2 regions of the Priestia sp. SIMBA_032 genome follow, and region 1 is predicted to be linked to the other one. Evidence: riboswitches for the same ligand, from Rfam matches in the RefSeq annotation. Region 1 holds a riboswitch; the other holds the start of a gene.
The links. A riboswitch is a leader RNA that binds a small molecule or an ion and turns the genes downstream of it on or off. The one in region 1 is predicted to bind preQ1.

Region 1 (15,061 bases):
TCTTTAGGTTCATAGTCTAATTCTTTGAATAGCTGCGTACGCTCTTTTTTCGTTAAATCTCTCCATTGCCCAACAGGTAAGTTGTTTAAATGGATATTCATAATACGCGTGCGCTGAAGGCGGTATACTTCATATCCAAGCACTTCACACATACGGCGAATTTGACGATTTAAGCCCTGTGTTAAAATAATTTGAAACTCGTACTTAGACAGCTGTGTCACTTTACAAGGAAGCGTTTTTGTACCCAGAATCTTTACTCCCTCAGACATGTTTTTGATAAACTCCGGTGTAATGGGCTTATCTACTGCAACAATATATTCTTTTTCATGTTTGTTTTCTGCACGTAAAATTTCGTTAATAATATCGCCGTCATTTGTAAGTAAAATTAAGCCGTCTGAATCCTTATCTAGTCGTCCGACATGGTGAATACGCAAAGGGTGATTGACTAAGTCAATGATGTTTCCCTTTACTTTTTTTTCACTCGTACTTGTAATGCCGACTGGTTTATTAAGCGCAATATATACATTGTTTCGAGCAATCCGAAGCTGTTGGCCGCTTACTCGAATATCATCGCCAGGCTCAACTTGATCTCCGATTTTTGCAACCTTTCCATTGACGGTTACTCTTCCTTCACTAATTAACTTATCTGCCCCTCGTCTTGACGCTTTGCCAGATTCGCTAATAAATTTATTCAGTCTCAGGTGAATCACAACCTTACATTTAAAAATTTTAAAATTTGTCTCTTCTATTAGAAACAGATATGTGTCAATTTCTATACCGTCCCTATCGTAACATGCTATACGCTTCTCGTCTTCTTTTAATTTCATTACTTGATCATATTTTTTTAACAGTAATAGAAGTATAGATCCAAAATACTTTGTAATCTTATTCTTAACATTTCAAGCAATGCTTACACCTGTCAAACTAACGTCACTCTCCACTTCTATAAGACCTAAACGTCTAGATTGACTGATCCGTATAGGGGTATAGGGTTGCTACTATTATACTGACCGATCAACTAGTAATTATGTCAGGGAGCTGTTTTCATGGAATCAACCAATGGCGTAGGTTTAAGCATCGGTCCCGTGATGACGCTTGCTTTAAATCAAGTACCTAAACCTCTTCACGCTCACGGTTCAGCCATTTCAAATACGATTAACCAAGTTTCAGGTGCGATTGGACCCGCTTTGTATACAAGTATTATGACTATGGCTTCTCAGCACTTTATTCAACAATCAAATGAAACGAATAAAACGCTGTTACAAATAAAAAGTATGACAAGCAGGGTGCATACCGTCTATTATGTAGCCATCGCTTTCGCTATCGTTTCGTTCCTGCTCGCTCTCACGTTAAAGAAAAAAGACCAGCAGCGGGAGACGCAATAAATAAGAAGCTAACGAGAGCTGCTCATGATTTGAGCAGCTCTTGTTACATGCAGAATTTATATTATAAATGTAAGAGCAATCATAGATACTATTAAAACAAAGATAACAATACTATTCTTTCTTTTTACCTTCCATGCTTCAATAGCACCCGCGATACCACCAATAGCTAAAATAAAAGCACCTATAATATGGAGAGGCAGCAGAGATAATACTCTGCCTAAACTCGCCATCACTCCTCCAATCAATATAAATCCTGTTGTTACAATAGATTTTAAAGATGTTAAGTCTCGGATAGCTTCTTTTTTTTCAGTTTTACTCAGTTTAAAGTACTCTATTATGCTAAAAACAGCCGGTGTTCCCCATAAAATAAATAAGTCAACTAATCTATCCGTATCTACACTCACTGTTTATTCACCACCTTTATCAATCCCTTATGCACTTTTCCTAACCCATTTTTTAGAGATGAAAAAGGCGGCTGTAGCTGCTACAACGGGAATTGCAAAAGCAAAGCTAGGTGAATGACTGCCGAAAATGACTTCATTTAATAAACCTTCAATTGAACTCCACATATCCGCGCTTTCTGGAACATACCAAAGCGTAAGAATCATGCCTGATAGCAGTTGAAAGCTACCTAGCAACACGATGAAGCTAATGATAAACAGTCCGTCCGTATCTCTTCAATGAAATCTCCCCCTTAGTTTATATACGATTTCACACCCTTCAAATTCCACTATTTAATAAATAACTTTCTATTATTCTCGCTTCAAAGATCCTCCAAAAGAAAATTGATGGTAGTCATCAAGCTTATTCCAATACCCTATGCACTTTACGTCAGGCTCATCAATAGCTAACACTTCTTTATTAGTTCCTTTATAAGGAAGAAATGCCGTTAACTTCACCTTTTGCTTTGGCTTGATATTTAATTTATTTCCTTCTGCTAACACCTTAAATTTATTATCAGAATAACCGTTTTTTATTTTTAAAGGATAGGATAAAAATACATTGTTTTGTTTAATGGTCAAATCGCTCTTGTTTACTAATTCCATTTCATATGAAATCCCTTGCTTCATTTTTTGTTCTTTGATTACGTTAATACTTATCTTTTCTAGTTCTCTTAAAGGAACGTTGTCTTCTTCTTTTGAACAGCCGGCAAATAAGATGGCTAATGCTAATAAAACAAGAATTCCTAACTGTCTATTCAAAAAACAATCCCCTCTCTAGTAACAAAGGTTATTTTACAATTATAATTCAAAAAAGTTATTTAATGGTAAAAATACAATTAAAAAAGCAAACCGTCATCGGTCTGCTTTTTTAATTGCTACGCATAGGTAATGTGTTGTTGTGCGAAAAACTTTTCGATAAGGAGTTTGCCAACTATATATATATCGTAACAAAAGAAAAAAGAATGCGCTGTGAGATTTGTCACTCCTTCTTTCAAAATAACCCAACCTGATACTTCCTATTGCCTTACGCAAAAAGAGCAGATCGCAAACGCGACCTGCTCTTTTCACATGCTAGATATGGGTAATTTGTTCATGCGTGAAAAGCTCTTCAATAATAAGGGGTTTATCACTACACTTATAGAATAACAAAGAAAAAAAGATGGGGCTGTGAGATTTATCACAGCCCCATCTTTTTTATCCAACTAGCTTATTAAATTGTACACGTTTATTAATTGCTGCCATAATTGGTGCTCCAACAAGCATAACAACAAACTCGCCAACGGCTGTTGTTAGCCACGTAAAGAAAAATGGCAAGTCAAATGCTAGGCGCAGCTCAAAAGCAATAATAAACATCGTAAATGTAAACACAAGTGTATTCACAAGCATACGAGCCCACATATTTTTAATGTAGCGCATAGAAAAAATGGTAATGAGTAATGATAGGACAGACTGTCCTACCCCAAACACCAGGTCATAAGCAACCATTGGTGAAAAAAACAAGTTCGTCAGAAATACCCCTAGTACAATGCCGTACACGTACTTTTTATTAAATACAATCAAATGATTGAACATTTCCGATATACGAAATTGGATATTGGTGAAGCCAAACGGCTGAATTAGCATGCTGACAGCAATATACATAGCAGCTAAAAGACCGTTGACGCAAAGTGTTCTTATATTCATCTTACTATTCTCTCCTTAGTTTTTTAACGTGGGATGGTTACGAACCACGTAAACACTCAAAGAATCATACAGCAAGCTTAAGCTTTCGTCAATCTAGCTGTTTACAAACTACTGCTACTTTCTATATCTTGCATATTGACTGCTCTTTTTTCTTACTTTCCTTTAGTATAAAATAGAAGACGTATCAGTATACATAGGTGACATCAAGTAGTTAACCCTTTTGATTAGACATACGAAAGGATTTGTAGCGATGTTAGATAATACAGATAAGCGCATACTAGAAGAACTATCAAAAAACGGACGTGTGAAAATGAAAGAATTAGGAGAAAAAGTGCATTTAACCGGCCAAGCCGCTTCTGCTAGAGTATTAAAGTTAGAAGATGAAGGCATTATCAAAGGCTACACAATTAACATTGATGAACGAAAAATTGGCTACACCGTCCATGCATTTTTAAATATCTATACGCAGAGTATTCATCACCACCCCTACCTTACATTTGTAGAAAGTCAACAGGAGCACGTTATCAACAACTTTAAAATCAGCGGCGATGGCTGCTACTTACTAGAATGCAAATTTCATTCAAATGAAGAACTAAATGATTTTTTGACAGAGCTAAATCAGCATGTGAATTACAAACTTTCAATCGTCATTAACAAATAATTTTTTTAAAAAATAAAGGTATATTAATTTATGAAAATGGTAATCCTAATAACGTATTCCCCCTATTCCAATAAATTTGAAAATCCTTTGCACTGTCGCAAAGGATTCTTTTTTTATGAAGGAAACCGCCTTCTATTTTTTGAAAAGTTGAACATCTCTCATAGCGTTGACATAGCGGTCAGAGGTTTATATAATCGGTGACATCGAAGCATAGAAAAGCAGGATCAAGACCTATACACGTATCGTAATTCTTCGTCTTAGAAGTTGATCAGTTTTATAACTAGACAATTTCTAAGACGTTTTTTATTTTATCATTTGTGAAACACTAGTAAAAACAAGATTCCCCATAAAAATATCCTAATAATCAAGGAGGTTTGCATATTGAAAACAATCTATAAAGACATCATCTTAATTATTGTTGGAGCACTTTTAGTTGCTGCATCCATTGATTTTTTCGTCATTCCAAATAAATTAGGTGACGGAAGTACAGTTGGTATTGCTCTTGTTTTATATTATTTATTTCATATCCCTACAAGTATCAGCACGTTTCTTGTAAACCTTATATTTATTGCCTTAGCCTATAAATTTCTAACCAAAAAAACCATTCTTTATACGATTCTAGGAGCTGTCATGACGTCCGTTTTCTTAGGTCTGGTCAGCTATATTCCCTTTCATGTTCACGACATGATTTTAGGAATTGTATTCGGCGCCTTATTAATGGGAACAGGACTAGCTCTTATTTTTATCGCAGATGGATCTACCGGCGGAACAACTCTTTTAGCTTATTTATTAAACTACACAAAAGGCTATAATATCTCTAAAAGCATGTTCTACATGGACAGCGTTATTATTTTAGCATCGGTTTTTGCCATTGGCGTCAACAACACGCTCTATACTTTTATATTCGTCTATCTTTGTGCCAAAATCGTCGATATTGTTATCGAAGGTTTCCACAACAAAAAAGCAATGACGATTATGTCCGATCAATACAAAGACATCGCGCAAGTCATCACCAGTGAATTTGGAAATGCAGCCACAATCTTTTACGGATATGGCTACTACGCCAATAAAGATAAACGCATCATTTATGTTGTTATTAAAAAGAACGAGCTATTAAAAATTAAAAAGAAAATCCAGCAAATTGATCCAAATTCTTTTATTGTCATCCACGAAGTAAAAGAAGTTGTCGGCGGGAAATTTGGATTTATCGGCAATTCGCCTCATGAAACAAAAGCCGCTGCTAAATAAAAAATCCACCTCTTGGTGGATTTTTTTATGAAAAAACCGTTAAGAAAAAAGAAAAGATACCTGCTAAAAAGTAAACTGCCCCTAAAGCAATTGCTCCTGTAACGACCGTAAATACACTTAATCCGATAGCCACCTTCATTTTCATCCACATCCCTTTTTAGATTAGTAGTATAAGTATGTCCAAGGATAGGAAATTTATAACTATGTCATTCTATTTATTTGATGCACCAATTATCTATTGAACATGTTCTAAAACCACCATTGACGACATAATGTATAGGAAGGATTTCATATACACATCTTTGTATCACACATATCATATGAAATTAGGTGAGATAAAATGGTGGCTGTCCACTTTTTTGAAAACAGAAAGCTTCTATTAAGCCAGCTGCGGGAAAATATTCCCTCTACGGGTGATGATTTAAAGATTAAAGGACGAAAAGGAACCGTCGTGCTTGTGAATGACATCGATGAAAAAAATGTTCACGTGGAAGTTACTTTAGAAAAAGTAGTGAAAAAGAACCTAGCGTTAGATAATGCTAAAAAGAAAAGGAGATAAGCGGCTACGCTTATCTCCTTTTTTTGATTGACATACGATCTCTTGCTTCTGTTTAGAAAAAAAAGAGACTCCTAAAAAAGGAATCTGCCAAAAAGAGCGATATCATCGCCTGAATATTAATACAAGCTACATTTTAACATATAAAAACAATTTTTACAAAAATAAACTATTATTTTACGCATAATTATTTTTTATTCGAGGTTTTTCAACATTTAAAACCCATTTTGTATAAAGAATTTTATTTATTTTTCAGGCCAAATTTTTGCATTTGGCTCTAATAACCACTTATGCTCTTCTTCCATAATACGGTCTGTCCACGGATTATTATCAAGATGGCGAATCATCCAGCAGAAGTACATCGCATAGCCGGGAGCCGTTGCTTGAGGATGATCTAATTCACCAGGAATTGTAATAAAACTATTATCAACTACACGGTACGCATCTTCTCCAACCATTGCGCAGCCAAACCCTTGCGGCTTGTCAAAACGATAGTAATAAACTTCGGGCTGGTCATGATGATGAGGCGGATAACTCGACCATCTTCCTGGATAAGAAATAACTTCTCCAATAACAAGGTTAGAATAAGGAGCGTTATTATAGTCAAAGATTGTTCGAATTACACGCTGAGCAGTACCTTCCCATACTCCTTCACCAGCTACTGTATTTTGACAATCTTCAGGCGTATATAATTTTGATGAAAACTCTTTTTCATTATCCGTTTTTTGAACTAGTACTTCACTATCGGCAAGACCGGTAATTTTAACCTCCACATTTTTTGAAACGTGCAAACACCAAGGCTCTTCTTCAAAAAGGGAATCACGCTGAATTTCTTTCGAATGTCCTTCCCACTCTAGGTTTACCTTTCCTTCTAGTAAAAGAATAGCCGTTTCATTGCTGCTGTCTAGCAAGGTTTCTTCTTTTCCTTGAGACATATTATAAATCCCAATATCCATCAACATATCTTTGTGCTGACCGGCCATTTCTGTAAGTACGTTGTATCCTTTATTTAATTCACCTAATTTACCTAGCATGCTTAACTTCCTCCTTTATGTAATAGCGCAATCGGAATTTACTAATCACTCATTTTTTCTTTATAGACTCTATACATTCTTTTGAATATGTGACTATGATGAGTTTTTATTAACAGCAATATTCTTGATTGTGTTCAATTATTTACAGATGCTGTGGCGCCCCTTCTTAACGGAGCCGTTGATTTACGAATAATCAATTTTGGCTCAAGAAGCAAATGTTCTTTATGAATCGCTGGATATTTCATTTCTCTAACCAGCAAATCCACTACGTTTACAGCCATTTCTTTTGTCGGCTGTGCTACCGTTGTCAACATGGGCGTGATAGTAGTAGAAAGAACCGTATTATCAAAGCCAATCACTGATAAGTCTTGCGGCACATCAATTTTGAATTCTTTTGCAGCTTGCATAACGCCGATAGCCAATAAATCGTTACAAGCAAAAATAGCCGTCACTTTCTCCTTCATTGAAAAAATCCGCTTAGCACTTTCATATCCTTTTTGAATACTTGCTTCAGTCGTAATAACGTGCTCAGGCGGCACGATGATTCCGTTTTCTTGCATAGCGTCTCGAAAAGCATCTAAACGAGCGTGATTACTTTTTGCATTTTCTGTAATAATTGCAATTTTTTCATGATGTAAAGACAGCAAATAATCAGTCGCCAAATAGCTCCCTTTGTAGTCATCCACTGTCACTGTATTAACGGATATATGAGGAATTTCTGAAGCAATAACGCTAATCGGTATATCTTGCTTAAGCATATTTTTTAAAAGATTAGCATTGCGAAAAGCAGATGCTACAATTAAACCATCGATTCTTTGACGAATTAACAGCGATAGATACTTCTTCTCTTTTTCCGCATCGTTATCGGTATTGCACATTACCACATGGAAACCTTGCTCATGACTTCGGTCTTCTATGCTTCTCGCCAAGTCGGCAAAAAAAGGGTTGGAGATGTCGGGTACGAGAAGCCCAATCGTTTTAGTGGGTTTTCCTGTTAAAGCAGATGCTACGACGCTTGGATGATAATTCAACTGCGCCATAACCTCAATTACTTTTTGTCTTGTTCTTTCACTAATATGACCGGTTTGATTGATAACTTTTGATACGGTAGAAATTGATACACCTGCTTCTTCAGCCACACTATAAATGGTTGGCTTCATTTCCCCTCCTCCTTTCACTTGATAAGCATATAAAAGGCATCAAGTCTTTTACATTCGAAATTAAAGACCGCTTTTTTCTTTAATAAAATTTCTCGCTTTTAGCGCATATTCAAAAGGATTAGCAAGGGCTGGATCCTGTTCTGCTTCTACGACAAACCATCCGTTATAATCCGAAGCGGCAAGCGTAGTAAATATTTCATCAAATTCAATAGCTCCGTCACCTGGAACAGTAAAGGCTCCTTCTTTTACCGCTTGCAAGAAGCTTAGGTCTTGTTCTTTGACTCGATCAACTACGTCTTGACGAATATCCTTTAAATGAACATGCTTAATACGGTGCAGATATTTTTTTAAGATATAAAGAGGTTCTTCTCCTGAAAAGACAAGATGACCGGTATCAAATAGCAGCGAAACAAGCTCCGGATTGGTAAGCTCCATTAGCTGCTCAATTTCTTCTGTTGTTTGTACGCCCGTTCCCATATGGTGATGATAGACAATATGCATATCTTTTTCTTGTGCCAGTTTCCCAAGATGGTGCAGGCCTTCTGCAAGTCTGCTCCACTTTGTTGGCGTGAACACAGGCTTTTCTTTAAATAAAGGAACATCCATCAGCCCCTGAATGCTGTGCCCTTGTTCAGACACAACAATTACTTTTGCTCCCATTTCGTATAAAAAATTACGATGTTCAATAAATGGCGTTACCGTTTCTTCCAGCGGCTTTGTTGTTAAAAATGTACTAAACCAGGCACTTGCAATTTCCAAATTCCGAAGCGATAATGCCTTTTTTAAGATTGAAACATTTCGCGGATATTTGTTTCCGACCTCACTTCCTCTAAAACCGGTTAAAGCCATCTCACTGATACACTGCTCGAATGTATTTTCAGCTCCCAGTTCAGGCATATCATCATTTGTCCAAGCAATTGGAGCAATCCCCAGTTTGACCGTATTTTCCTTGAACATCTCTTCCTCTCCCTTATATGAAATTAAAACCTCTTTTATATTTATCGAATGTTTCTCTTCAACAACCTCATTTTCTCCTGCTCCTTAATAAACTCTTGCCATTTCAAGGTTTTTCACCTTATCTTCATAAGCTTCCTGTACATGCTGATTTTTAGATACCTCTGCTACTCCTACATGCCACCATGATTCATAACCGTTCGTCATAGTTTTTGGCAGCACTTTAATATCAATTAGCGTAGAAACCTCTTGTTTTTGTGCATCTTCTATCGCCGATTTTAATTCTTCAAGAGAACTTACGCGATACGTTTTTACACCGTAGCCTGCGGCGCTGGCTGCAAAATCAATTTTCATCACGTTTCCGTTTAGTTTTCCTGTTTCATCGTTTCGATAACGAAACTCTGTGCCAAAGCTCCCCATACCGTTTGACATTTGAAGGTTATTAATGCACCCGAAGCCGGAGTTATCAAACAGTAAAATGTTTATCTTTTTTCTTTCTTGAAGGCTTGTAATAAGCTCTGAATGAAGCATTTGATAGCTTCCATCTCCAACCATCGCATATACTTCTTTAGCTGGTTCTGCCAGCTTAACTCCAAGTGCGCCTGATACTTCATATCCCATACATGAATATCCATATTCCATATGATAGGTATTAGGTTTAGTAGACTTCCACATTCTCTGTAAGTCTCCTGGGAGACTTCCTGCTGCACCAACAATGACGGAGTTGTCATCAAGGAGCTTATTCACCTCTCCAATTACTTCTGTTTGCGTTAATTGAGTACCAAGTGATTCTACATATTCAGCTAAGCTTTCATCTAAATGACCTTGTATTTCCGGAACAAAATCTGCACCAGTAAAACGTATGCTATGCAGACGCTCTAATTCTGTACCCCATGCGTCTTTAGCACTTGCAATTTCTGTTGTATAAACAGACTGATAGCCAATTGATTTTAGCTCTTTCATAAGAGCAAGCAACCCTTCTTTTGCATCAGCTACAAGTTTCACAGCATCAAGTTTATTTGCATGAAATTCAGACGTGTTAATGGTAAGGAATTGCACGTCGGGATGTTGAAAAAGCTGTTTAGATGCTGTTGTAAAATCAGTAAATCGAGTGCCTACTCCAATTACTAAATCTGCTTCTTTAGCGATTGTATTAGCAGCTGAGTTCCCTGTAACACCTATACCGCCCAGATTATAGCGATAGTTACTTTCAACGGCACTTTTCCCTGCTTGAGTTTCTCCAAATGGAATATGGAACTCACTAGCAAATTGTTTTAACTCTTTTGCAGCTTCTGAATACCGAACGCCTCCTCCACAAATGATGATTGGCTTTTTCTTTGTTTTCATTAAGTGAATCGCATCTGATAGACTGTCCTTAGTCGGAAGACGGCGCTCAATGCGGTGAACGCGCTTTTGGAAGAAATAAGCTGGAAAGTCCCATGCTTCTCCCTGTACATCTTGAGGCAAACAAATAGTTACAGCTCCCGTATCTGCAGGATTCGTTAACACACGCATTGCATTAATCATAGCTGTCATCAATTGTTCAGGGCGGCTTACGCGATCCCAGTACTTACTCACCGGTCGGAAAGCATCGTTTGTAGAAATAGATAAATCATATGACTGTTCAATTTGCTGCAAAACGGGATCCGGCTGTCTAGTTGCAAATACATCACCAGGAAGCAGCAAAACCGGAATATTATTAGCTGAAGCAGTAGCTGCCGTTGTAACCATATTTGCTGAACCTGGCCCCACTGAAGATGTGCAAGCCATAATCTGCTTTCGATGTTTTTGTTTTGAAAAAGCCATCGCTGCATTGGCCATTCCTTGTTCATTACGTCCTTGATATACATCTAGATTTCCTGGGTCTTCTTCCAAAGCTTGCCCAAGACCTACCACATTTCCGTGCCCGAAAATTGTAAAAATCCCTTTAATAAACTGATGCTGCTTTCCATCAAATTCAACATACTGCTGATTTAAAAACTTCACTAATGCTTGTGCCGTCGTCATTCTAACTGTTTCCATACTTCTTTCTCCCTTCTAATACTAGATTGCGATTTTAAAAAAGGAAGCATAAGGAATATCTTTAATTCCTGATACTTCCTTTTAAAATGAAATGCGATTTTTAATGAATTACTTACCAGCGCGTTGTTACCATTTTCTTTCTTGTATAAAACTCCACGCCGTCCGTACCATTTGCATGAAGATCACCGTAAAAAGAATCTTTCCAGCCAGAGAATGGGAAGAATGCCATAGGTGCCGGTACTCCTACATTTACTCCTAACATACCAGATTCAATATTTTCACGAAACTCACGTACGCTTGCGCCGCTATCTGTATAAATACAAGCACCGTTTGCAAATCGAGAGTTATTAGCTACTTCAATAGCTTCTTCTAATGTTTTCACACGTACGATGGACAGCACAGGTGCAAAAATTTCATCTTGCCAAATTTTCATTTCTTGCGTAACATGATCAAAAATCGTGGGTCCTACAAAGTATCCGTTGCCATTTACTGCTGCATCAGTACGACCGTCACGAATTAGCTCTGCTCCTTCTTGCACGCCTGATTCAATATAGCTGAGCGTACGCTCTTTATGATTTTCACGAATGACTGGTCCTAAGAAGACGTTTTCTTCTAAGCCGTCGCCAATTACAATATCATTTGCTTCCTCTACTAATCTTTCAATTAGCTGATCCGCAATTTCTTCTTGTACAGTAACAACAGATGCTGCCATACAACGTTCTCCTGCTGAACCAAAAGCGGCTCCGATAATTTGTTTTGTTGCTACGTTCAAATCTGCATCATTTAATACAATTGAATGGTTTTTAGCACCGGCTAAAGCTTGAACACGCTTTAAGTTTTCCGTACCTTTTTTGTACACGTACTCAGCTACAGGCTGGGAACCTACAAACGAAATAGCTTTCACTAATTTATGTTCAAGAAGACCGTTTACCACATCATGCGCGCCGTTTACAATGTTTAATACACCTTTTGGCAAACCAGCTTCTTCAAACAGCTCAGCTAATCTTGCAGCTAACAGCGGCGTACGCTCAGAAGGCTTTAACACAAATGTATTGCCGCAAGCGATCGCAAGCGGGAACATCCAGCAAGGAACCATCATTGGAAAATTGAACGGTGTAATTCCTCCAATGACGCCAATTGGATAGCGGTACATGCCAGACTCAATATCTGTTGCAATATCAGGAAGCTGTTTACCCATCATTAATGTAGGAGCACCTGCCGCAAATTCTACGCATTCAATTCCACGCTGCACTTCACCTCGCGCTTCGTTAAAGCTTTTTCCGTTTTCAACTGTCACTAACTTTGCTAATTCATCCCAGTTATCTACTAATAGCTGCTGATACTTGAACAAAATTCGTGCACGTTTAGGCACGGCTGTTTTTGCCCACCCTTTGAACGCTTCATTTGCTGCTTGCACCGCTTGATCTACGTCTTCTTTTGTAGAAAGAGGCACCTGTGCGATTAATTCACCTGTCGCTGGGTTATACACAGGTTCCGTTTTTGATGTAGCTGATTCAATCCATTGTCCACCAATATAGTTTTTCACTGTTTTTACTGCTGTCTGTGTCATAGAATATCTCTCCCTTTATCTAATTTTAATAAGCTGCTATTCCTTTAATCTCTCAAGCAATCTCTCAAGATTTTCCCTTTGTTTATTAAGCTTCCTGCAAAACTTCCGTTGCTGTCTCCATAAAGTTGAAGAGCTCAACGCTTGTCGGCATAGCATCTGAACAGCTGTGTTTTGAAATGACAATCGAAGCGGAGGCACCGCCCAATCGCATTGCCTGTCGAATTTCCAGCCCTTGCATCAATCCGTAAATAAAGGCTGAAGCATAGGAATCACCAGCGCCAAACGTTTTCAGAACTTTTGTTTTAAATATTCCTCCGCGGTGAGAATTACAATCTCTTGTATAGGCAATAGACCCTTCTCCACCGTGCTTAATCACGACGATTTGAGCATGGTGAGAAAACCAGCGCTCTGCTGTTACTTGATCATTAGATTCTTTATAATTTAAAAGGTTTTCCATCATGTCAAACTCTTCTCGCGTACCAATAATTACATCTGATTTTTCAGCAGCTAAATTAAAATAGACTGCCGTTTCAGCTTCGGACTCCCATGTATATGGACGATAATCGATATCAAAAAACACTACAACTTCATGCTTGCGTGCGTGTTCTAGTGCTAAAAACACTGCTTCACGAGAAGGACTTTGCGCAAGAGCCGTTCCAGATATTAAAAGAGCCTTTGACTTCTTAATATATTCTTCTGATACTTCTGTAGGATCTAGTTTTAAATCCGCTACATTATCACGATACATTAAGATACTGCAATCTGTAGGACTTTTGATTTCCGTAAAAGCTAGCCCTGTTACGGCCCCAGTTTTATCAATAACAATGCTATCTGTATTAATCTTATTTTTTTGCAGATAATCCGTAATGAAGCGTCCCATTTGATCATCTGATACTTTTCCGATAAAGCCTGTTCTTAAGCCTAGCCTTGCTGCTCCAATCGCAATATTAGCCGGAGAGCCTCCTACATATTTAGTAAATGTTTTAGTCTCTTCCATTGGACGCTGTGTTTCATTTGCATTTAAATCAATACATAAGCGGCCAATAGCGATAAAATCTAAATCACGATTTTCTTTAAAAACAAGCGGATTCATCTTTATTCCTCCTTAGTTAAGCGCTTTCCTAAAAGGGTAGAAAGACCCATTTCTTTCATCCCCACGTTTACCGTCATTAATTCACTGCGTATTTTTTATGTTCAATCTTTACTGGCTGCCCGGATAGTAAAGATTCTTTTGCTGCTTTAGCAATTCGTTCTGCTTGTAATCCATCGTTCCCTGTACAAATAACGCTTTGTTTTTCCATAATTGCTCTTGCAAACTGTGTCACTTCCGCTATGTACGCTTGTGTATAGCGCTCAAGAAAGAAATACAGCGGCTTCTCTTTGACTACACTTTCGCCTGTTGATATTTCTACTGTAGTAGGACGGCAATTGTCAGCAGCAGCTGCACCTTTTTCACCAAAAACTTCAAGGCGCTGATCGTAACCGTAGACAGCTTGACGACTGTTATCAATTACACCTAAAGCTCCATTTGCAAATTTTAATGACACAATTGCCGTATCTATATCCCCTGCTTCTTCAATAGCAGGATCGATGAGCGTCGTGCCGTAAGCCGATACTTCAATTACTTCACTGTCCATTACATAACGAGCCATATCAAAATCATGAATCATCATATCCATGAACAATCCTCCTGAAGCGCGAACGTATTCCGGACTCGGAGGCTGAGGATCTCTGGAGGTGATTTTTAAAATGTGCGGCTGTCCTACTTCTCCTTGCTGTACAAGATCATGCACTTTTTTAAAGTTGGGATCAAAGCGTCGGTTAAAGCCAACTTGAAGCTGCACGCCGTATTCTTTTACTACTTCTAACGCTTGGATTGTTTCTTCTACTGAAAAACTAACGGGCTTTTCACAGAAAATATGCTTTTTCGCTCGAGCTGCTTCTTTAATAATCGATGCGTGCGTATTCGTTGGCGAACAAATAAAAACGGCATCAATTTCTGGATCAGCTAATAAATCTTGATAATTTGTTGTTAACGTCGAAATTTCTTTACTTGCAGCCCATTCATGTAAATGGTCTACTACCACATCTGAAACCGCTTTAATTTTTATTTGCGGCATTAATTTTAAATTATCAACGTGTAATTTCCCTATGCGTCCAGCACCAATTATTCCAATTGTAAGAATCCCCATCTTATTTTCCCCTTTAATTAAAAGTTAAGAAAACATTCGCTCAAACCTCTATATAGGTTAAGCGCTTTCCTGATTCCAATTATACATAACGTTTTCTGAAATGCAAACAGTTTTTATAGATTATTTAGAATATTTGTTTTTAAACAATCTAAA
Region 2 (15,061 bases), on a different contig from region 1:
TTGTCTTACTCATACCTCTCCCCCTATATTCAAGCGGCTAACCAACATAAAGTGCCTTTTACTATCGTTCAGAACTTAGAAGCTGATACCGATATTGGTCTGGTTTTAACAGGTTCTGAAGGCAGTTTGGAACGAGATATCTTTTTAGACTAAAAAAAGAGCCAGAACGGCTCTTTTTTTATTTGGCAAACACATGATGATCAATTGTTTTAATTACAGCGCGTGAACGAATCCAGTTATCGGTAGCTGTTTTTGGATTATAAAAGTAAATGGAATCGTCTAAACGATCTTTTCTAGTCAATGCTTGCTCTACTGCTTTTTTCGAATCTTCTGAAGCGGGTTTGTTAATTGATCCGTTTTGGACCGGTGAAAAGGCGTATGCTTTTCCAACAACTTGTTTAATAACTCCTGTTACCGTATCTGGAAACTTCGGAGAATCTACACGGTTTAACACCACTGTTGCTACCCCTACTTTTCCTTCATATGATTCGCCTTTTGCTTCAGCTTCTACTAAGCGAGCTAATAAATCTTTTTCACTTGCTGAAATCGAAACTGCAGGTGTTTCCTGCTCTGCGGGTTTTGCTTCTGGCTTAGCCGTATTAGCCGGTGCTGCCGTTGAAGGTTCCGTTGTTTCAGCAGCCAGCACTTTTGTCTTACTCGGAATCGCTAATGTTTCACCAATATAAATCATATCTCCTTGACGATTGTTTATTTTTTTAATGTCGTCAATTGTTACACTATATCTTTTACCTAACTTCCAAAGACTATCGCCTTTGACCACTTTATAATTAGTTGCAGCCGTAGCTGTTGCATTAAAACCTATAAATGAAAGAGTAGCTAAACACGCTACTACCATTGATTTCATATAACTATGTTTCATAGGTAATACCTCCTGAAATTTCGTATGGTATTACTCTATCATAGCTATATAGGGGTTTCACCGAACGATTCAATTACATTTCTTTAAGTTTGATGAACAAAATTACGTTCGGAACACAATTATGACATTGTACCTTGTTTTTTGTCATAATCACGGTAATTTTTCTAAAATACAGGTATATTTTCCCGACTTATTTCAGTTTAATCAGAAATTTCTTCATTTGTTTTTCCCTTATAATTCTTATGATAAACATTTAAATTCATCTACTTTTATACAAAAAAGCTGAATGTTGTAATCAACATTCAGCTCTTTTTAATCTTCGATCTCAATTTCTACAACATCATAGAAATCAATCACTAGCTTAGCACCCGTATCATCCATAAACGTAAAGACGTCTTGATCATCTGATAAATGTATCACGTATCCGGTCAACTGCTGTTCACTGTTGTCGTAAACAGTAGTAATTAGAATTTTTTTATGATCTACATATGCTTCTTCTAATAACGAATGGAGGTCATAGTCCCCGTCATCTTCGGGCCGGTTCGTTAACAGCATCCCATAAGTCGTCATTCCATTTTTATCTTTCCATATATGATCTGCAAAATAAAAAGGTGCTGTACTTTTTCGAAACTCATCCATAATATCCCTCCTATAACTAAACACGTTTATTCGATCTTACCGTACGCTACTAAATAAACGCACAAGCACTTGTAACAGTATATTCTCTACTGTACAGGCTCATACATCCATTATATAAGGCGTAATCAAATAATGCCATCATTTCGTTTAGCTCCTAGGAATTTCTAGATACGTATAGGTGAAATCCCCACCGCGTCCGGCTATTCCACGAAAATGTTTGAAATCAGGGCGATTTACTAAAAAAGGGCGAAAAGCAAGAAAGTCTTCTTTTTTAACTTTAATTTCGTTTACTTTTCCTTCACTTAACTCATTCAACATGTTTATTACTGTTTGTTCATCCATTCAGTTTCACCTCACTTTTAACTGTTCAGCCAATTTTGTAGAGATGCAAATTGAGCTTCAGCTTCTTTATATCCTTGGTTGTAAAGAGCGTCGAGACGCTCACGATTCTTCTCAATTCGCCCTACTACAAGAGGGGTTTGCGGACGAATCACAAAGATATTCCCCTGTCTTTCCTGTTCTTCAATATATGACAATGTTTCATTATACAATTTATAGCGGTTCTCAAGCGCACGAGTCAGCCCATCATAATGACGATATTTGCGTTTCAATAACCAAAGCATATTTGATTTCTTTTTTCGATACCCTTCGTTTCGCGTTAGCACAACGATATTTTTTCTATATCCATCCTGCACTGCTTTTTTGATTGGAATCGGATCACTGATTCCTCCGTCTAACAGCTCTTTTCCTTTATATGTAACGACAGGTGCTAAAAATGGAAGGGAACTAGAAGCGCGAACTGCTGTCAAAATGTCCCGGTCATACTCATCAAAATAAACGGGTTCTCCCGTCACGCAGTCCGTTGCTCCTACTACAAGCTTCTCTGTACGCTCAGCAAATGCCTCAAAGTCAAATGGAAGAAGCTGATTAGGAATTTCATCAAAAACGAAATCCATTCCAAATATCTCTTTTGTTTTAAAATAATTTTTCCACGACAAGTAGCGAGGATCCTCTAAAAAATCTAAATTAGCTTTGCGACTTCTTCCTATTTGTCTAGATAAATAAGAAGTGGCATGACAAGCGCCGGCTGAAACGCCAATTACATACGGAAGATACAGATTTCTTTCCATAAAGTAATCTAAAACTCCAGTTGTATAAAGGCCTCTCATACCGCCTCCTTCGAGCACGAGTCCAGTATCTTTCAATTTCTACACCTTCTAATTCTTATAATTTCTGACAAGATTACACCTCGTTTATTATAACGAAAGATGCACAAAGATGAAACTGTCCTGCTTCTCTCTTTCATTAAAGCTACCAATTCCTTTTATTTCTCAGCACATTTTACTTATTTTTTCAATTTTATTTTATATTTTTTCAAAAAACTCTTTACTAATTCCCAGTTTTAAGGCAAAATTGTAAAAAAGAAAACGCTAACTAGTTTTACTATTTTTAAAATTAAAATTATTGCAAAAATTTATAATGAACTAATTTAAAACAAAGGAGCGATGAATCATGAAAATAGCAGAGGTAGGAAACTTGATAGAATTTAAAAATGGCTTACAGGGCATTGTCGAAAAAGTAAATGAAAACTCCGTGATTGTAGATTTGACTTACATGACAAACTACCGCGATTTAGACTTAGAACAGCGAACTGTTGTCAACCACAAAAACTACACCATCATTAATCCAGCTATGTAAAGGAAAAAAGCAGCCGGAAAGCAAAAGCGGTTGCTTTTTTATTGGTTTTGAAAGAATTGATTCTTTTGTTCCTCTGTAATAATCCCCAGCTTATACATGAGGTAAATATACTGTTGCACCTTAACATCCTTTGAACTTTTTTTCACTGTACTCCCTCTTTTCCAAAATGTTTCTTTATACAATAATATATGGCTGAGATAAAAAAAGTTTCCTTAAAGAAACAAAAACAGGCCCCATTTTTTCTTGAAAGGGGCTTATTTTCGTGTGACAATAAGAACAAGCTACTACTATCTTTTTAGCGAAAGGAATTACTAGCATGTTTGATACTGTATTGTTTATCGTTGCTCTTATTGTCATTCTTTTTTTCATCGTGCAGTTCGTTTTTAAACGCAAACAAACTTCAAATAAAAAAACATCCGTTGAACCCATGAATTATGCCGAAGAAGATTCTAACTCCTACACGAGCTGGAGTGAATCTGCATCTAAGCACGATCATGATGGCGATGGAGATGGAGATGGAGATGGAGATGCGGATGGTGACGGAAGATAGAAGAAAAGCCCCTTCTTATGAAGAGGCTTTTCTTTATTTTGATAATACTCGCTTACCGTTGGTAAACGAATAATAGCATTCACCTGTATAGATGTCTTGGCTTTCATGTACATGAACCCCACATTTATCTTCAAGGGCAGCTTTCATCATGGATTTGGCTACGTTATACGCTTTAATTGGACGATATTTTCTCCACTTTCCTACAAGGCAAAATGAACACGACTTTAACGTATATCCCCCAAGCTTTTCAAATAGGCGAAACTCTTGGCGCTTGCCTAATAATAACGATGGGCGGAAAAAGTGAGTAGAACGGATATACAAGCTTGCGATATCTTCTTCTACTTGCCCCTTTACTTTACTGTAAAAGAATGGCGAACGAAGATCAGCACCAATTGCTGTAATCGTTAAAAAGTTTTTGCAGCGATACTTTTCTGCACATTTAGCCGCTTTTAAAGGAAATTCGTAGTCCACTTTAATGAATTTCGCTTTTGTTTTTGCTTTTTTCATTGTCGTGCCTAAACAGCAATATACATCATCAACTGCAAAGCATTCTTCGTGCTTATCAAGCTCTGAAAAATCAATTTCGAGCTGACGTAGCTTTGTGTGTTCGATTGGTAGCTTTTTTCGAACAAACACTGTCACATGGTTATATAAGCTGTTGCTTAATAACATTTTTAAAAGTTCTTGACCAACAAGTCCGCTTGCACCTAATACTAATGCTGATCTCTGTGACATTCTTTCACCTTCTCATCTGTTGTTTTTGCAATGGAAAACAGGTTGCATACACAACCTGTTTGTTCGAATTAACGATTATCAATTGTTTCTGGATACAAATCATGATTCATTAGGCGATAATTAGCCATTTCTTCATACTTCGTACCAGGGCGGCCATAGTTTGTATATGGATCAATTGAAATCCCGCCGCGTGGTGTGAATTTTCCCCATACTTCAATATATCTTGGATTCATCAGTTTAATTAAGTCATTCATAATAATATTCATACAGTCTTCATGGAAATCTCCATGGTTACGGAAGCTGAACAAATAAAGCTTTAACGACTTGCTTTCCACCATTTTTTCATCTGGAATGTAACTAATATAAATGGTTGCGAAATCCGGCTGACCCGTTTTTGGACATAAGCTCGTAAATTCCGGACAGTTAAATTTCACAAAATAATCACGATTTGGATGTTTGTTATCAAATGCTTCTAGAATCTCTGGTGAATATTCAAACAAATAGTTTGTTCCTTGATTTCCAAGGAGTGATACACCTTCTAATTCTTCATCTTTTCGACCGCTCATTTGCATTTCCTCTCTTTCTACGATTGTCATTCTAACAGCGTTTTTTTATTTTGTATATATCTGTTTTTATTTTTCTTTGTAAATTTTTTGCTATGCGCTTACACGCCTCGTTTATTTCCCCAAACAAGGGCGTGAACCTGCGGCAGAACTCTTACATCGTTCATGTTTTTAGCTGCTACTGCCTTGTCGATTAACCACTCATACTTTTTAAGCAATTCTTGTGTTAACGATGCATTATCGATTGTCGTTAAGTCCTCGTTGCCTACTTGAACAAAAAATGGCACTTCAGGATAACGTTCATGAACAGACGCTGCATACTCAAAGTCTTCATCATTAAATACAACGACTTTTATGCTTATGTGCGCCATGCGTTTTTCCTTTATTAATGTCTCTATAATATCGTCTAATACCGAGAAATTTGTTTTCATTAATGAACTTGGAGGCTTAGGAGAAATCGTTAAATCATCGATCTTTAGGAACCAATCCTGATAACGGCTTCCCTGTGTTTCAAGAGCTGCTTTTACCCCATGACTGTGCAAAAGCTCTACAAGTGAATCAATTGCCTTGATAAGCGCAGGGTTTCCTCCAGAAATGGTAACGTGATCAAAGCACTCTCCTCCAATTTCTTTTAGCTCCGTCCAAATTTGTTCTGCTGTTAGCTGACGAATATCGTTTTTAGCTGATCCATCCCATGTAAAAGCTGAATCACACCAGCTGCAGGAATAATCACAGCCTGCAGTACGAACAAACATCGTCTTACGTCCTACAACCATTCCTTCCCCTTGAATCGTTGGTCCGAATATTTCAAGTACTGGAATTGTATTAGCCACGTTTTTTCACCTTCTTTGGGCGGTAAACTACGTAACTTGTCGGCGTTTCCCGCACGAATACTTGTACGCAAGAAGGCTTATTTGGTAGTGTGTCTAGATATTCTTGAACCAACTCATAAATTTTACGTGCAACAACTTCAGTTGTAGGAAAATCATTTGGATTTTCTTCGTTAAAGATAGAATGATCGTTCAATAATGTATGATCAAATTGACCAGAAACAATTTTTTTCAATAGCGCAAAATTTACTAAGAAGCCCGCTTCGTCTAATGTATCTCCGGCAACAGTTAGATTTACAAAATACGTATGTCCATGGACTTGACGGCATTTTCCTGCTTCTGTGTGAGGAACAAAATGTGCCGCAGCAAACTGCATATCTTTGTTTAGTTCATATTCATAGTCATGAAACACTTGCGGATACATTTGTTGCAGCATTATTTCTCTCCTCCTTCTTTTGTTTGCAGGTATTGATCTAACCCACGTTTTCGCAATTGACATGCGGGACATTCACCGCATCCATCGGCAACAATACCGTTGTAGCACGTTAACGTTTTTTCACGCACATACTCAAGCGCTCCTAACTCATCCGCTAAAGCCCACGTTTCTGCTTTATCAATCCACATGAGCGGCGTATGAATCACAAACTCAAAATCCATTGATAAATTAAGCGTGACGTTTAACGATTTTACAAATACATCTCGGCAGTCTGGATATCCCGAAAAATCAGTTTCACAAACGCCTGTTACGAGATGACGGCCTCCGCTGTTCTTAGCCAGTACGGCTGCAAATGATAAAAACAACAGATTGCGTCCATCCACAAACGTGGTAGGCAATTCGCCTTCTTTTTGCTCAATATCAATATCATCTCGCGTTAGTGCATTTGGTGCTAATTGATTTAAAAGTGACATATCTAGGACGGTATGCTTTACACCTAAATCAGCCGCAATAGTCTTGGCTACCTCTATCTCTTGACTATGACGCTGACCATATTGAAAAGTAACCGTTTCTACTTCTTTAAAGTTTTTCAAAGCCCAAAATAGACATGTTGTACTATCTTGACCTCCGCTAAATACAACAATAGCTTTTTCATTTTTCATCATTATTGTTCGTCTCCTTTTTGATTGAAATCAAAAGAAGAAGAAACTTTATTGAACCGTTCGTTCCCTTTGTGACTAATTTTATAACACAAAAAAGAGACTGCTCTTTTTCAGCAATCTCCCTAAAAAGCAACTAAGATACACGTACTCGCCAGCATACACGTCAAAAAGACGGGTTGATAGAAAAGCACGTGAAAGAAGACACGCCAAAACCGTGTCTTTTGTCATCAACGATGATCTTAGTTTTTTATAGAGGGAGTTTTCGAACCTCTCCCGTACATATACAAACGTGTACGGCGTTTCTTCTTGAATTGTCATCGTATACTATACCACATGCGTATAAATAATGCTATGTTTGTTGGCTTCTATCACCTTTAGCTTCCTTATTTTTCTTTATATAAGAAAGAGCAATAAATAATAAGGGAAAACAGAGGCTTAGTACGAATAAATAAAAAGGTCAGTAATATTTTTCAAAATAATTAAATTATGCTGTATTCGGAATAATATAATACGCTACGCCTGTAATGATTAGACCTAAAGGAAAGCTTAAAAAATTACGTACGTGTAAATTACACAATTGGACGATGCTTAACTGAATGGCATAGAACACAATGACAACTTTAAAAAAGATAGATAACATCCAAAATAGTGTTCAACTTCGTCTTTTTTTACTAACCCGTCGATGTAAGCAACACCTAAAGTGAATTTTTCTTCAATCGAAATTCGAAACTCTCGTACCACTAAGTCCGTACGCTGTCTCAGTGCTTTTTTCATGAGGGATAAATTATCTCCCACCCTCTCCGATAATTTCTGCTCTTCATGTGTAGAAGAAGCACTAGTTTTCTTAGAGTCCTTCTATTCATCAGCTTTTTCTTTCCGCTGTTTGGATTTATTCGTTAACTCAGATAGGTTTTTTATACGCATTGCTCATCCTCCACTACATTGAAGGAAAAGAAACGGGATTTCTTCTTTTTAGTCTCTATAGTTTTTGTATGAAAAGGAAACTTATACTTGAAGCCATTTTAATAATCTTTATTTTTGACATCATTTGTGCATTTCTATAGGATAGTAATGGATAATTCTTTGTTATTATGAAGAATGTTTATGCGGAACATTGAAAGGAGTCTATATATGGCACAATCACTTAAAGGCAAAGTAGCTCTTATTACAGGAGCAGGAAAAGGCATCGGTCGTTCAACTGCAATTGAATTAGCAAAAGAAGGCGTAAATATCGGTTTAATTGCTCGTACAGAGGCGGATTTAAAGGCTGTTGCTTCTGAACTAGAAGCATTTGATGTACAAGTTGCTTACGCAACAGCAGACGTTTCTTCTATGGAAGAAGTAAACGCAGCAGTTGAGCATCTACATACAAAATTAGGGGCAACGGATATCTTAATCAACAACGCGGGAATCGGTAAATTCGGAAGCTTTTTAGAGCTAGACCCAGCTGAGTGGAAACAAATCATTGATGTGAATTTAATGGGCGTTTACTACGTAACGCGCGCCGTTCTACCTCAATTAATCGAAAAGAATGGTGGAGACATCATCAATATCTCATCCACTGCTGGTCAAAAAGGCGCTCCCGTTACAAGTGCTTACAGCGCTTCAAAATTTGGCGTGCTCGGCTTAACTGAATCTCTAGCGCTAGAGGTGCGCAAACACAATATTCGTGTAACAGCGCTAACGCCAAGTACAGTAGCAACGGAATTAGCATATAAAGAAAACTTAACAGATGGCAATCCTGATAAAGTGATGCAGCCTGAAGACCTAGCAGAAATTATGGTAGCACAATTAAAGCTGCATCCGCGTATTTTTATCAAATCTGCGGGCATGTGGTCCACAAATCCATAAACAAACATAGAAAAAGGAGAGCTTCAGCTCTCCTTTTTTTGTCTTCCTTTATATAATGGTTACCTTATTTACGTTTAGGCGTGATTTCTTCTGATAGTTCTTCAAAAGATTTTACTTTTCCATGCGATGGGTTTTGTGATTGTTTTCGTACATTCCACTGACGCTCTTTTTGACTTTTAGACTGAGTCATTTTGCTTCATCCCCTTTTTATATGCTTACATGTAGTAGGATAAAACAAGCTGCTCTTTTCCATTCATCAAAACTGCTTCCAATTTCTTTACTGCTTACCTAAATGTATTTTAAACCATTTATCAATTTCCGCGTTATATTGATCATAATAAGCAGTTAGCGGATGGTCTCCGTTTTTGTACAGTATATATTTGTATTCTTTTCCCTGCTCATCTAGCTGTTTCACAAGCTTTTCAGCCTGAGTGTGGTGAACTTTACGATCATGATCGCCTTGCAAAATTAACAGTGGTGAATTTACTTTATCACTCCAATAGACAACAGAACGACTTTTATACCTCTCTGGATATTGCGCCGGATCTCCTACAATTGTCCGCAGCACTTGTTTCATTTCAGGCCCTCTTTGATCGTAGAATTGAAACATGTCTGTAATACCTGATTGTACGACAACTGCATCAAATTTAACGCCGTTTTTCATCGTTAAATACGTCATCATACCGCCGCGTGAATAGCCTAGCGCTACCTTTTGCTGATGATTTACATAAGGAAGCTGTTCTCCCCACTTAATAAGATTTAATACGTCGTCAATATCTTTACCGCCGTAGGTCTCAGTTCCTTCACTTCCACCATTTCCCCTGTATTGAGTCGCTACAACGACGTAGCCTTTACTTGCCCAATATGATAAGTACTGAAGTGTTTTTGCGCGAATCATACCGTGTTCGCGATTTCCTCCGCGATTATATACTAAAAGCGGGTAATGTTTGTCTGCAATGTCTTTAGGCTGTACTAAAAACCCTTTTATCTTTAAATTATCACTAGGATACGTAATGCTATATACATCTACTTTATTTGAATAAGGCGATAATAAATTCAATTTTTCTTTATTTACATCATCACTTTCAGCTCGGTTAAAAACCGCTGTCACACCGAGCACAGCTACAGTGATTAATGCAATGATGCCCCATTTTTTCAACAGAAACCCTCTCCTCAATAAATATCTTTTCTCTTTTATAATGAGTGTTTTCATTTGGCTTTACCCTTCTTAAATGTTTGCTAAAAAGGGCATTCATCCCATCGCCAATGCAGCTTATTTATCATACCGCAAAACTCAAATTTCTTCATTAATAAAGAAATAAGAATTCATACAAATACATGAACAGGAAAGACGTATAGTAAATTGTATTATTAAATTATAGATTTGAAAAGTGGAATGATACTTTTTTTGTCGTTTTTTACCTGTCCTTTTTCAAAAAGAAAAAAGCCCAGTTAAGACTGAGCTTTTTTCTTGGCAATACCAATGCCTGTATATGCTAAAATAACTGAAAAGATCGGACAGAGAATGCTAAAGAATGTAAATGGAATATAGTCAGCCGCGGGAATATTTAATGCAGTTGAAATAAAAGCGCCGCTGACCCCCCACGGAATAATAGCATTAATAACCGTTCCACCGTCTTCAAGCGTTCGTGATAAGTTTTTCGGATCTAAGTTCCACTTTTCATACAGTGGCTTAAACGTCTGCCCAGGCAGAAGAATCGATAAATACTGCTCTCCTGTAATAACATTAACTCCAATTGAAGATAGAAGCGTAGCAAAAATAACGTCTCCGCTGCGGCGGATTTGTTTTGCTAATCCTTTTAATAAAGCATCGATAATTCCAACCGCTCTCATCAAGCCACCTAGCGACAAGGCAATCATGATAAGAGAAATAGAAAACATCATGGACTGTAATCCGCCTTTGTTTACAATGGCATCGACTACTTTATTTCCTGACTCTACTGCCGGTCCGCTTTGAAGAACGCCTAGCAATTGACTCAGCGTAAATTCATGCTGTGTAATCATTCCTGTAATAATGGCCGTTACAATCCCTAAAACTAACGTTGGCAATACATCGACTCTTCTCATCGAAAAAATAAGAACTAAAAGTGGAGAAAGCAACGTCAACATGTGTAAATTAAACGTATGCTTTAATGCCTCTTGAATTCCTTGAATTTCTCCGTAATTGACGCTTTCTTGGTTTCCGTTCATCCCAATGACCAATGCAATGATTGCGGTAATGACAATACTTGGAACCGTCGTCCACGTAATGTGCTGAATATGTTTAGGAAGCGGCACTTCAACGATACCAGAAGCAAAATTTGTAGTATCAGATAAGGGAGACATCTTATCTCCAAACACGGCTCCTGAAACAATCATCCCCGCTGCTAGACCTGGATGTACACCAATAGCAGTTCCTACGCCAAATAAAGCGACCCCTACCGTACTGACAGTTGTTAATGAACTTCCAGTGAATGTTGAAACTAATACGGTAATAACCAAAGCACTAATTAAAAAGTACTGTGGTGAAATCCAGTGGAAGCCGTAGGATAAAATCGTCGGTATCGTTCCTCCTACCATCCAAATCGCAATGAGCATCCCGATCAGCATTAAAATTAGGATAGGCTTAACACCAAGTCTAACACCGTCTAAAATCCCTTTCTCCATTTCTGTCCACTTATATTTCAACAAAAAGCCAATCACACTAATAAATGCTACACCAAATATCAGCGGAATATGAGGCGGTAGTTTTAACATAAATAATGAAACAAAAATAATAGCTAATAGCACCAAAACCACCGCTATTGATTGTATAAATGAAATTTCTTTTTTCATGAGGTATTCCCTTTCTATCTTTCTTTTTCACTTAAACGCTTTTATGCTTTTACGCAGTTAAGTGCAAACCTTCTTGAGTATAATTTTTATCCTTCTTGCTGTCAATAACTTATTTTATCCAACGGTAAGCTTTGCACTCAGTTTTCCACTTTTCTTCTTATTAATATTAATTCCCTCTCCAAGCAGATCATTGTACAAAATGCCTCTCATGTTTTTACATGTATAGAACGGGTACACATAAAACACATCTTTTTTTAATGTACTACCTTTTGTACATAAGCGAGGAACTTCCCTTAAAAATTTTTTAAGCAAAAGACTTGAAAGTCAAAAAAGGTCAAAGTATAATAAAATTACGAAAGGTCAAGAAAGGTCAAACACCTGCTGATCTTCGATTAAAATCATTTAGGGAGGCTAATTAAATGATTTGTCAAAACTGTAATAAACGTGAAGCATCTATTCAATTAAATGTACAAACAAATAACCAAAAATCTCAATATCGTCTATGTCATACATGTTATCAAGCACTAATGAAAGAACATAAAATCCCATCAGGCTTTGGAGGTGGCGGCTTTATGAACATCGATGATTTATTCAAGCAAATGTCACAAGAACAAGCTGCACCGGAACAGCCACAGCAAGGAAATGGCGGCAGCGGATTTTTAGACCAGTTCGGTCGAAACTTAACTCAAATTGCGAAAACGGGATTAATTGACCCTGTTATTGGCCGCGAAGAAGAAGTAGAGCGTGTCATTGAAATTTTAAATAGAAGAAACAAAAACAACCCGGTGCTAATTGGAGAGCCTGGTGTTGGTAAAACAGCTGTTGTTGAAGGGTTAGCTTTAAAAATCGCGGAAGGGAAAGTTCCTGCCAAGCTGTTAAATAAAGATGTATATCTGTTAGATGTAGCATCTCTCGTAGCTAATACGGGCGTGCGTGGTCAATTTGAAGAGCGTATGAAACAATTAATTTCTGAGCTTCAACAGCGAAAAAACGTGATTTTATTTATCGATGAAATTCACCTTCTTGTAGGAGCTGGTTCAGCGGAAGGTTCAATGGACGCAAGCAATATTTTAAAACCTGCTCTTGCACGAGGTGAACTTCAAGTAGTCGGAGCTACAACTTTAAAAGAGTACCGTTCGATTGAAAAAGATGCGGCTCTTGAACGACGCTTCCAGCCGGTTATGGTTCACGAACCGTCTGTCGAAGAAGCCGTTGAAATTCTAAAAGGAATTCAAAGTAAATATGAAGATTACCACGGCGTTAGCTATACAGATGAAGCGATCCGCGCTTGTGTAAATTTATCACACCGCTACATTCAAGATCGCTTTTTGCCTGATAAAGCAATTGACTTGCTAGATGAAGCAGGTTCAAAAATGAACTTACAGGCAGGCATTACAAATAAAGACGACGCGGCCGCTCGCTTAAAAGAAATCACAAAAGAAAAAGAGCAGGCGCTAAAGAATGAAAAATATGAAGTAGCGGCAAAACTGCGCGATGAAGAAGCTGCTCTTGAAAAACAGTTGAACGAAGAACAGCAAAAAATGAATGTGGACATTGCTGACATTCAAGCAATTATTGAAAAGAAAACGGGTATTCCTGTTGGTAAACTTCAGGAAAATGAATCAGCAAAAATGAAGCATTTAGCTGAGCACTTAGCTCAAAAAGTAATTGGACAGCAGGAAGCTGTAGAAAAAGTAGCAAAAGCGATTCGACGTTCTCGCGCTGGATTAAAAGCGAAGCATCGCCCAATTGGTTCATTCTTATTTGTCGGTCCAACAGGTGTCGGTAAAACAGAGTTAACCAAAACATTAGCTGAAGAACTATTCGGCTCAAAAGATGCAATGGTTCGTCTAGATATGAGTGAATACATGGAAAAACACGCGGTGTCTAAACTAATCGGCTCACCTCCTGGCTACGTAGGTCATGAAGAGGCAGGACAATTAACAGAGAAAGTACGCCGTAATCCTTATTCTATCATCTTACTAGATGAAATTGAAAAAGCTCATCCAGACGTTCAGCATATGTTTTTGCAAATTTTAGAAGATGGACGCCTAACAGATAGTCAAGGTCGTACAGTAAGCTTCAAAGACACGGTTATCATTATGACAAGTAACGCTGGTGTAGGTGAAAAGAAAATTACGGTTGGGTTTGACGCAGAAAATGATGCGCTTAAACAGGCATCCGTTTTAGATTCACTTTCATCTTATTTCAAACCAGAGTTTTTAAATCGATTTGATACAATCATTGAATTTAATCACCTTGAAAAAGATAACTTAATTAAAATCGTTGACCTTATGCTTGCTGAATTAAAAGAAACATTACAAGAACAAAACATCACGCTGCATGTAGCAGCTGAAGTAAAAGAAAAACTGGCTGAACTTGGCTATCACCCTGCATTCGGTGCTAGACCGCTCCGCCGAGCAATTCAAGAACAGCTTGAAGATCGAATTACAGATTTACTGTTAGATGATGCGGACGTATCAACAGTGAACGTAACGTTAAATGAAGCAAGCGAAATTACTGTACAAAACTAATAGAAAAAGCGACTCAAGTAGAGTCGCTTTTTTTTATAGAAATGTTTACGTTTATTTACTTTCATCTGTTTTTTCGTCTGTTTTTTCGCCGGCACTATCCGCTGATTCTTCTTGATCATCAGTTGCTTCATCCCCAGATGATTCATCTGCTTCGTCTTGCTTCATTGTTTCCTGTGAGTCATCTGTCGTTGTATCCTCCGCATGAGTATCATCCGACTGTTCTGTTTGCTGTTCTGTGGCATCTTTTTCATCCGTTTGTGAGTTGCATGCTGTGATTAACATAATTGCTAGAAGTGATCCAAATAACTTGACTAATAAACTTTTATTCATTTTACCGTCTCCTTTCGAATCATCTGAGCCTCTATGTAGTCACCATTCATATGGCTCTACTGGCAGTATAGCCTATCCAATTGGAAAAAAGTTCACTTTTACAAGGTTATCACAAAAGCTTTACATCTCCTTCATTTCGTTCATATTCTCCTCATATTTCCTTAATAGTTTATGGCCAGCCACATTCTAGATCTATCTTCCTTGGTCTAAGTGCTCAATTCGGCTATTCACACAGTTGTAACTATGCTAATATGAGTGATATATCACTACATCGTGCGACTAGCTGACTATAAAGTTATTCTCCTATAAAATTATTCACCATTTAAGAAAGGGATTTTTTATGGAATCACACAACCTCATAAAAAAACGGAATTTTATTCTTTTACTTATTTTCTGGCTGCTGTATTTTGTCCACATCGTGTTATACCACTTTATTGCAGCTGATCCTCATCTGATTGTTTTTATAAGCGGAGGGGTTTTATTACTGCTAGTGACAGCTATGTATTACTTTCATTTTC

Region 2: another riboswitch for preQ1. It lies ahead of queC (7-cyano-7-deazaguanine synthase QueC); the one in region 1 lies ahead of SB717_RS22930 (QueT transporter family protein).

The regions. Positions count from the first base shown of each region.
Region 1 is NZ_JAWRXD010000009.1:104,604-119,664, forward strand. It holds gene rluF (23S rRNA pseudouridine(2604) synthase RluF) at 1-710, opposite strand, end outside; gene SB717_RS22910 (MFS transporter) at 1,047-1,385, shown strand; gene SB717_RS22915 (hypothetical protein) at 1,442-1,789, opposite strand; gene SB717_RS22920 (hypothetical protein) at 1,817-2,026, opposite strand; gene SB717_RS22925 (hypothetical protein) at 2,138-2,587, opposite strand; gene SB717_RS22930 (QueT transporter family protein) at 3,023-3,511, opposite strand; PreQ1 riboswitch class I at 3,521-3,565, opposite strand; gene SB717_RS22935 (Lrp/AsnC family transcriptional regulator) at 3,762-4,172, shown strand; gene SB717_RS22940 (YitT family protein) at 4,554-5,420, shown strand; gene SB717_RS22945 (hypothetical protein) at 5,761-5,979, shown strand; gene SB717_RS22950 (5-deoxy-glucuronate isomerase) at 6,222-7,010, opposite strand; gene SB717_RS22955 (LacI family DNA-binding transcriptional regulator) at 7,145-8,170, opposite strand; gene iolE (myo-inosose-2 dehydratase) at 8,231-9,127, opposite strand; gene iolD (3D-(3,5/4)-trihydroxycyclohexane-1,2-dione acylhydrolase (decyclizing)) at 9,212-11,146, opposite strand; gene SB717_RS22970 (CoA-acylating methylmalonate-semialdehyde dehydrogenase) at 11,259-12,716, opposite strand; gene iolC (5-dehydro-2-deoxygluconokinase) at 12,802-13,809, opposite strand; gene iolG (inositol 2-dehydrogenase) at 13,886-14,908, opposite strand.
Region 2 is NZ_JAWRXD010000001.1:547,903-562,963, forward strand. It holds gene SB717_RS02745 (YueI family protein) at 1-153, shown strand, start outside; gene SB717_RS02750 (cell wall hydrolase) at 179-880, opposite strand; gene SB717_RS02755 (hypothetical protein) at 1,193-1,519, opposite strand; gene SB717_RS02760 (hypothetical protein) at 1,667-1,861, opposite strand; gene SB717_RS02765 (patatin-like phospholipase family protein) at 1,879-2,724, opposite strand; gene SB717_RS02770 (YkvS family protein) at 3,032-3,217, shown strand; gene SB717_RS02775 (hypothetical protein) at 3,534-3,767, shown strand; gene SB717_RS02780 (NAD(P)H-binding protein) at 3,801-4,502, opposite strand; gene queF (preQ(1) synthase) at 4,571-5,068, opposite strand; gene queE (7-carboxy-7-deazaguanine synthase QueE) at 5,167-5,898, opposite strand; gene queD (6-carboxytetrahydropterin synthase QueD) at 5,891-6,331, opposite strand; gene queC (7-cyano-7-deazaguanine synthase QueC) at 6,331-6,993, opposite strand; PreQ1 riboswitch class I at 7,227-7,270, opposite strand; gene SB717_RS02805 (hypothetical protein) at 7,582-7,767, opposite strand; gene SB717_RS02810 (3-ketoacyl-ACP reductase) at 8,125-8,844, shown strand; gene SB717_RS02815 (DUF6254 family protein) at 8,909-9,034, opposite strand; gene SB717_RS02820 (alpha/beta hydrolase family protein) at 9,122-10,003, opposite strand; gene nhaC (Na+/H+ antiporter NhaC) at 10,297-11,679, opposite strand; gene SB717_RS02830 (ATP-dependent Clp protease ATP-binding subunit) at 12,099-14,213, shown strand; gene SB717_RS02835 (hypothetical protein) at 14,265-14,543, opposite strand; gene SB717_RS02840 (PAS domain S-box protein) at 14,884-15,061, shown strand, end outside.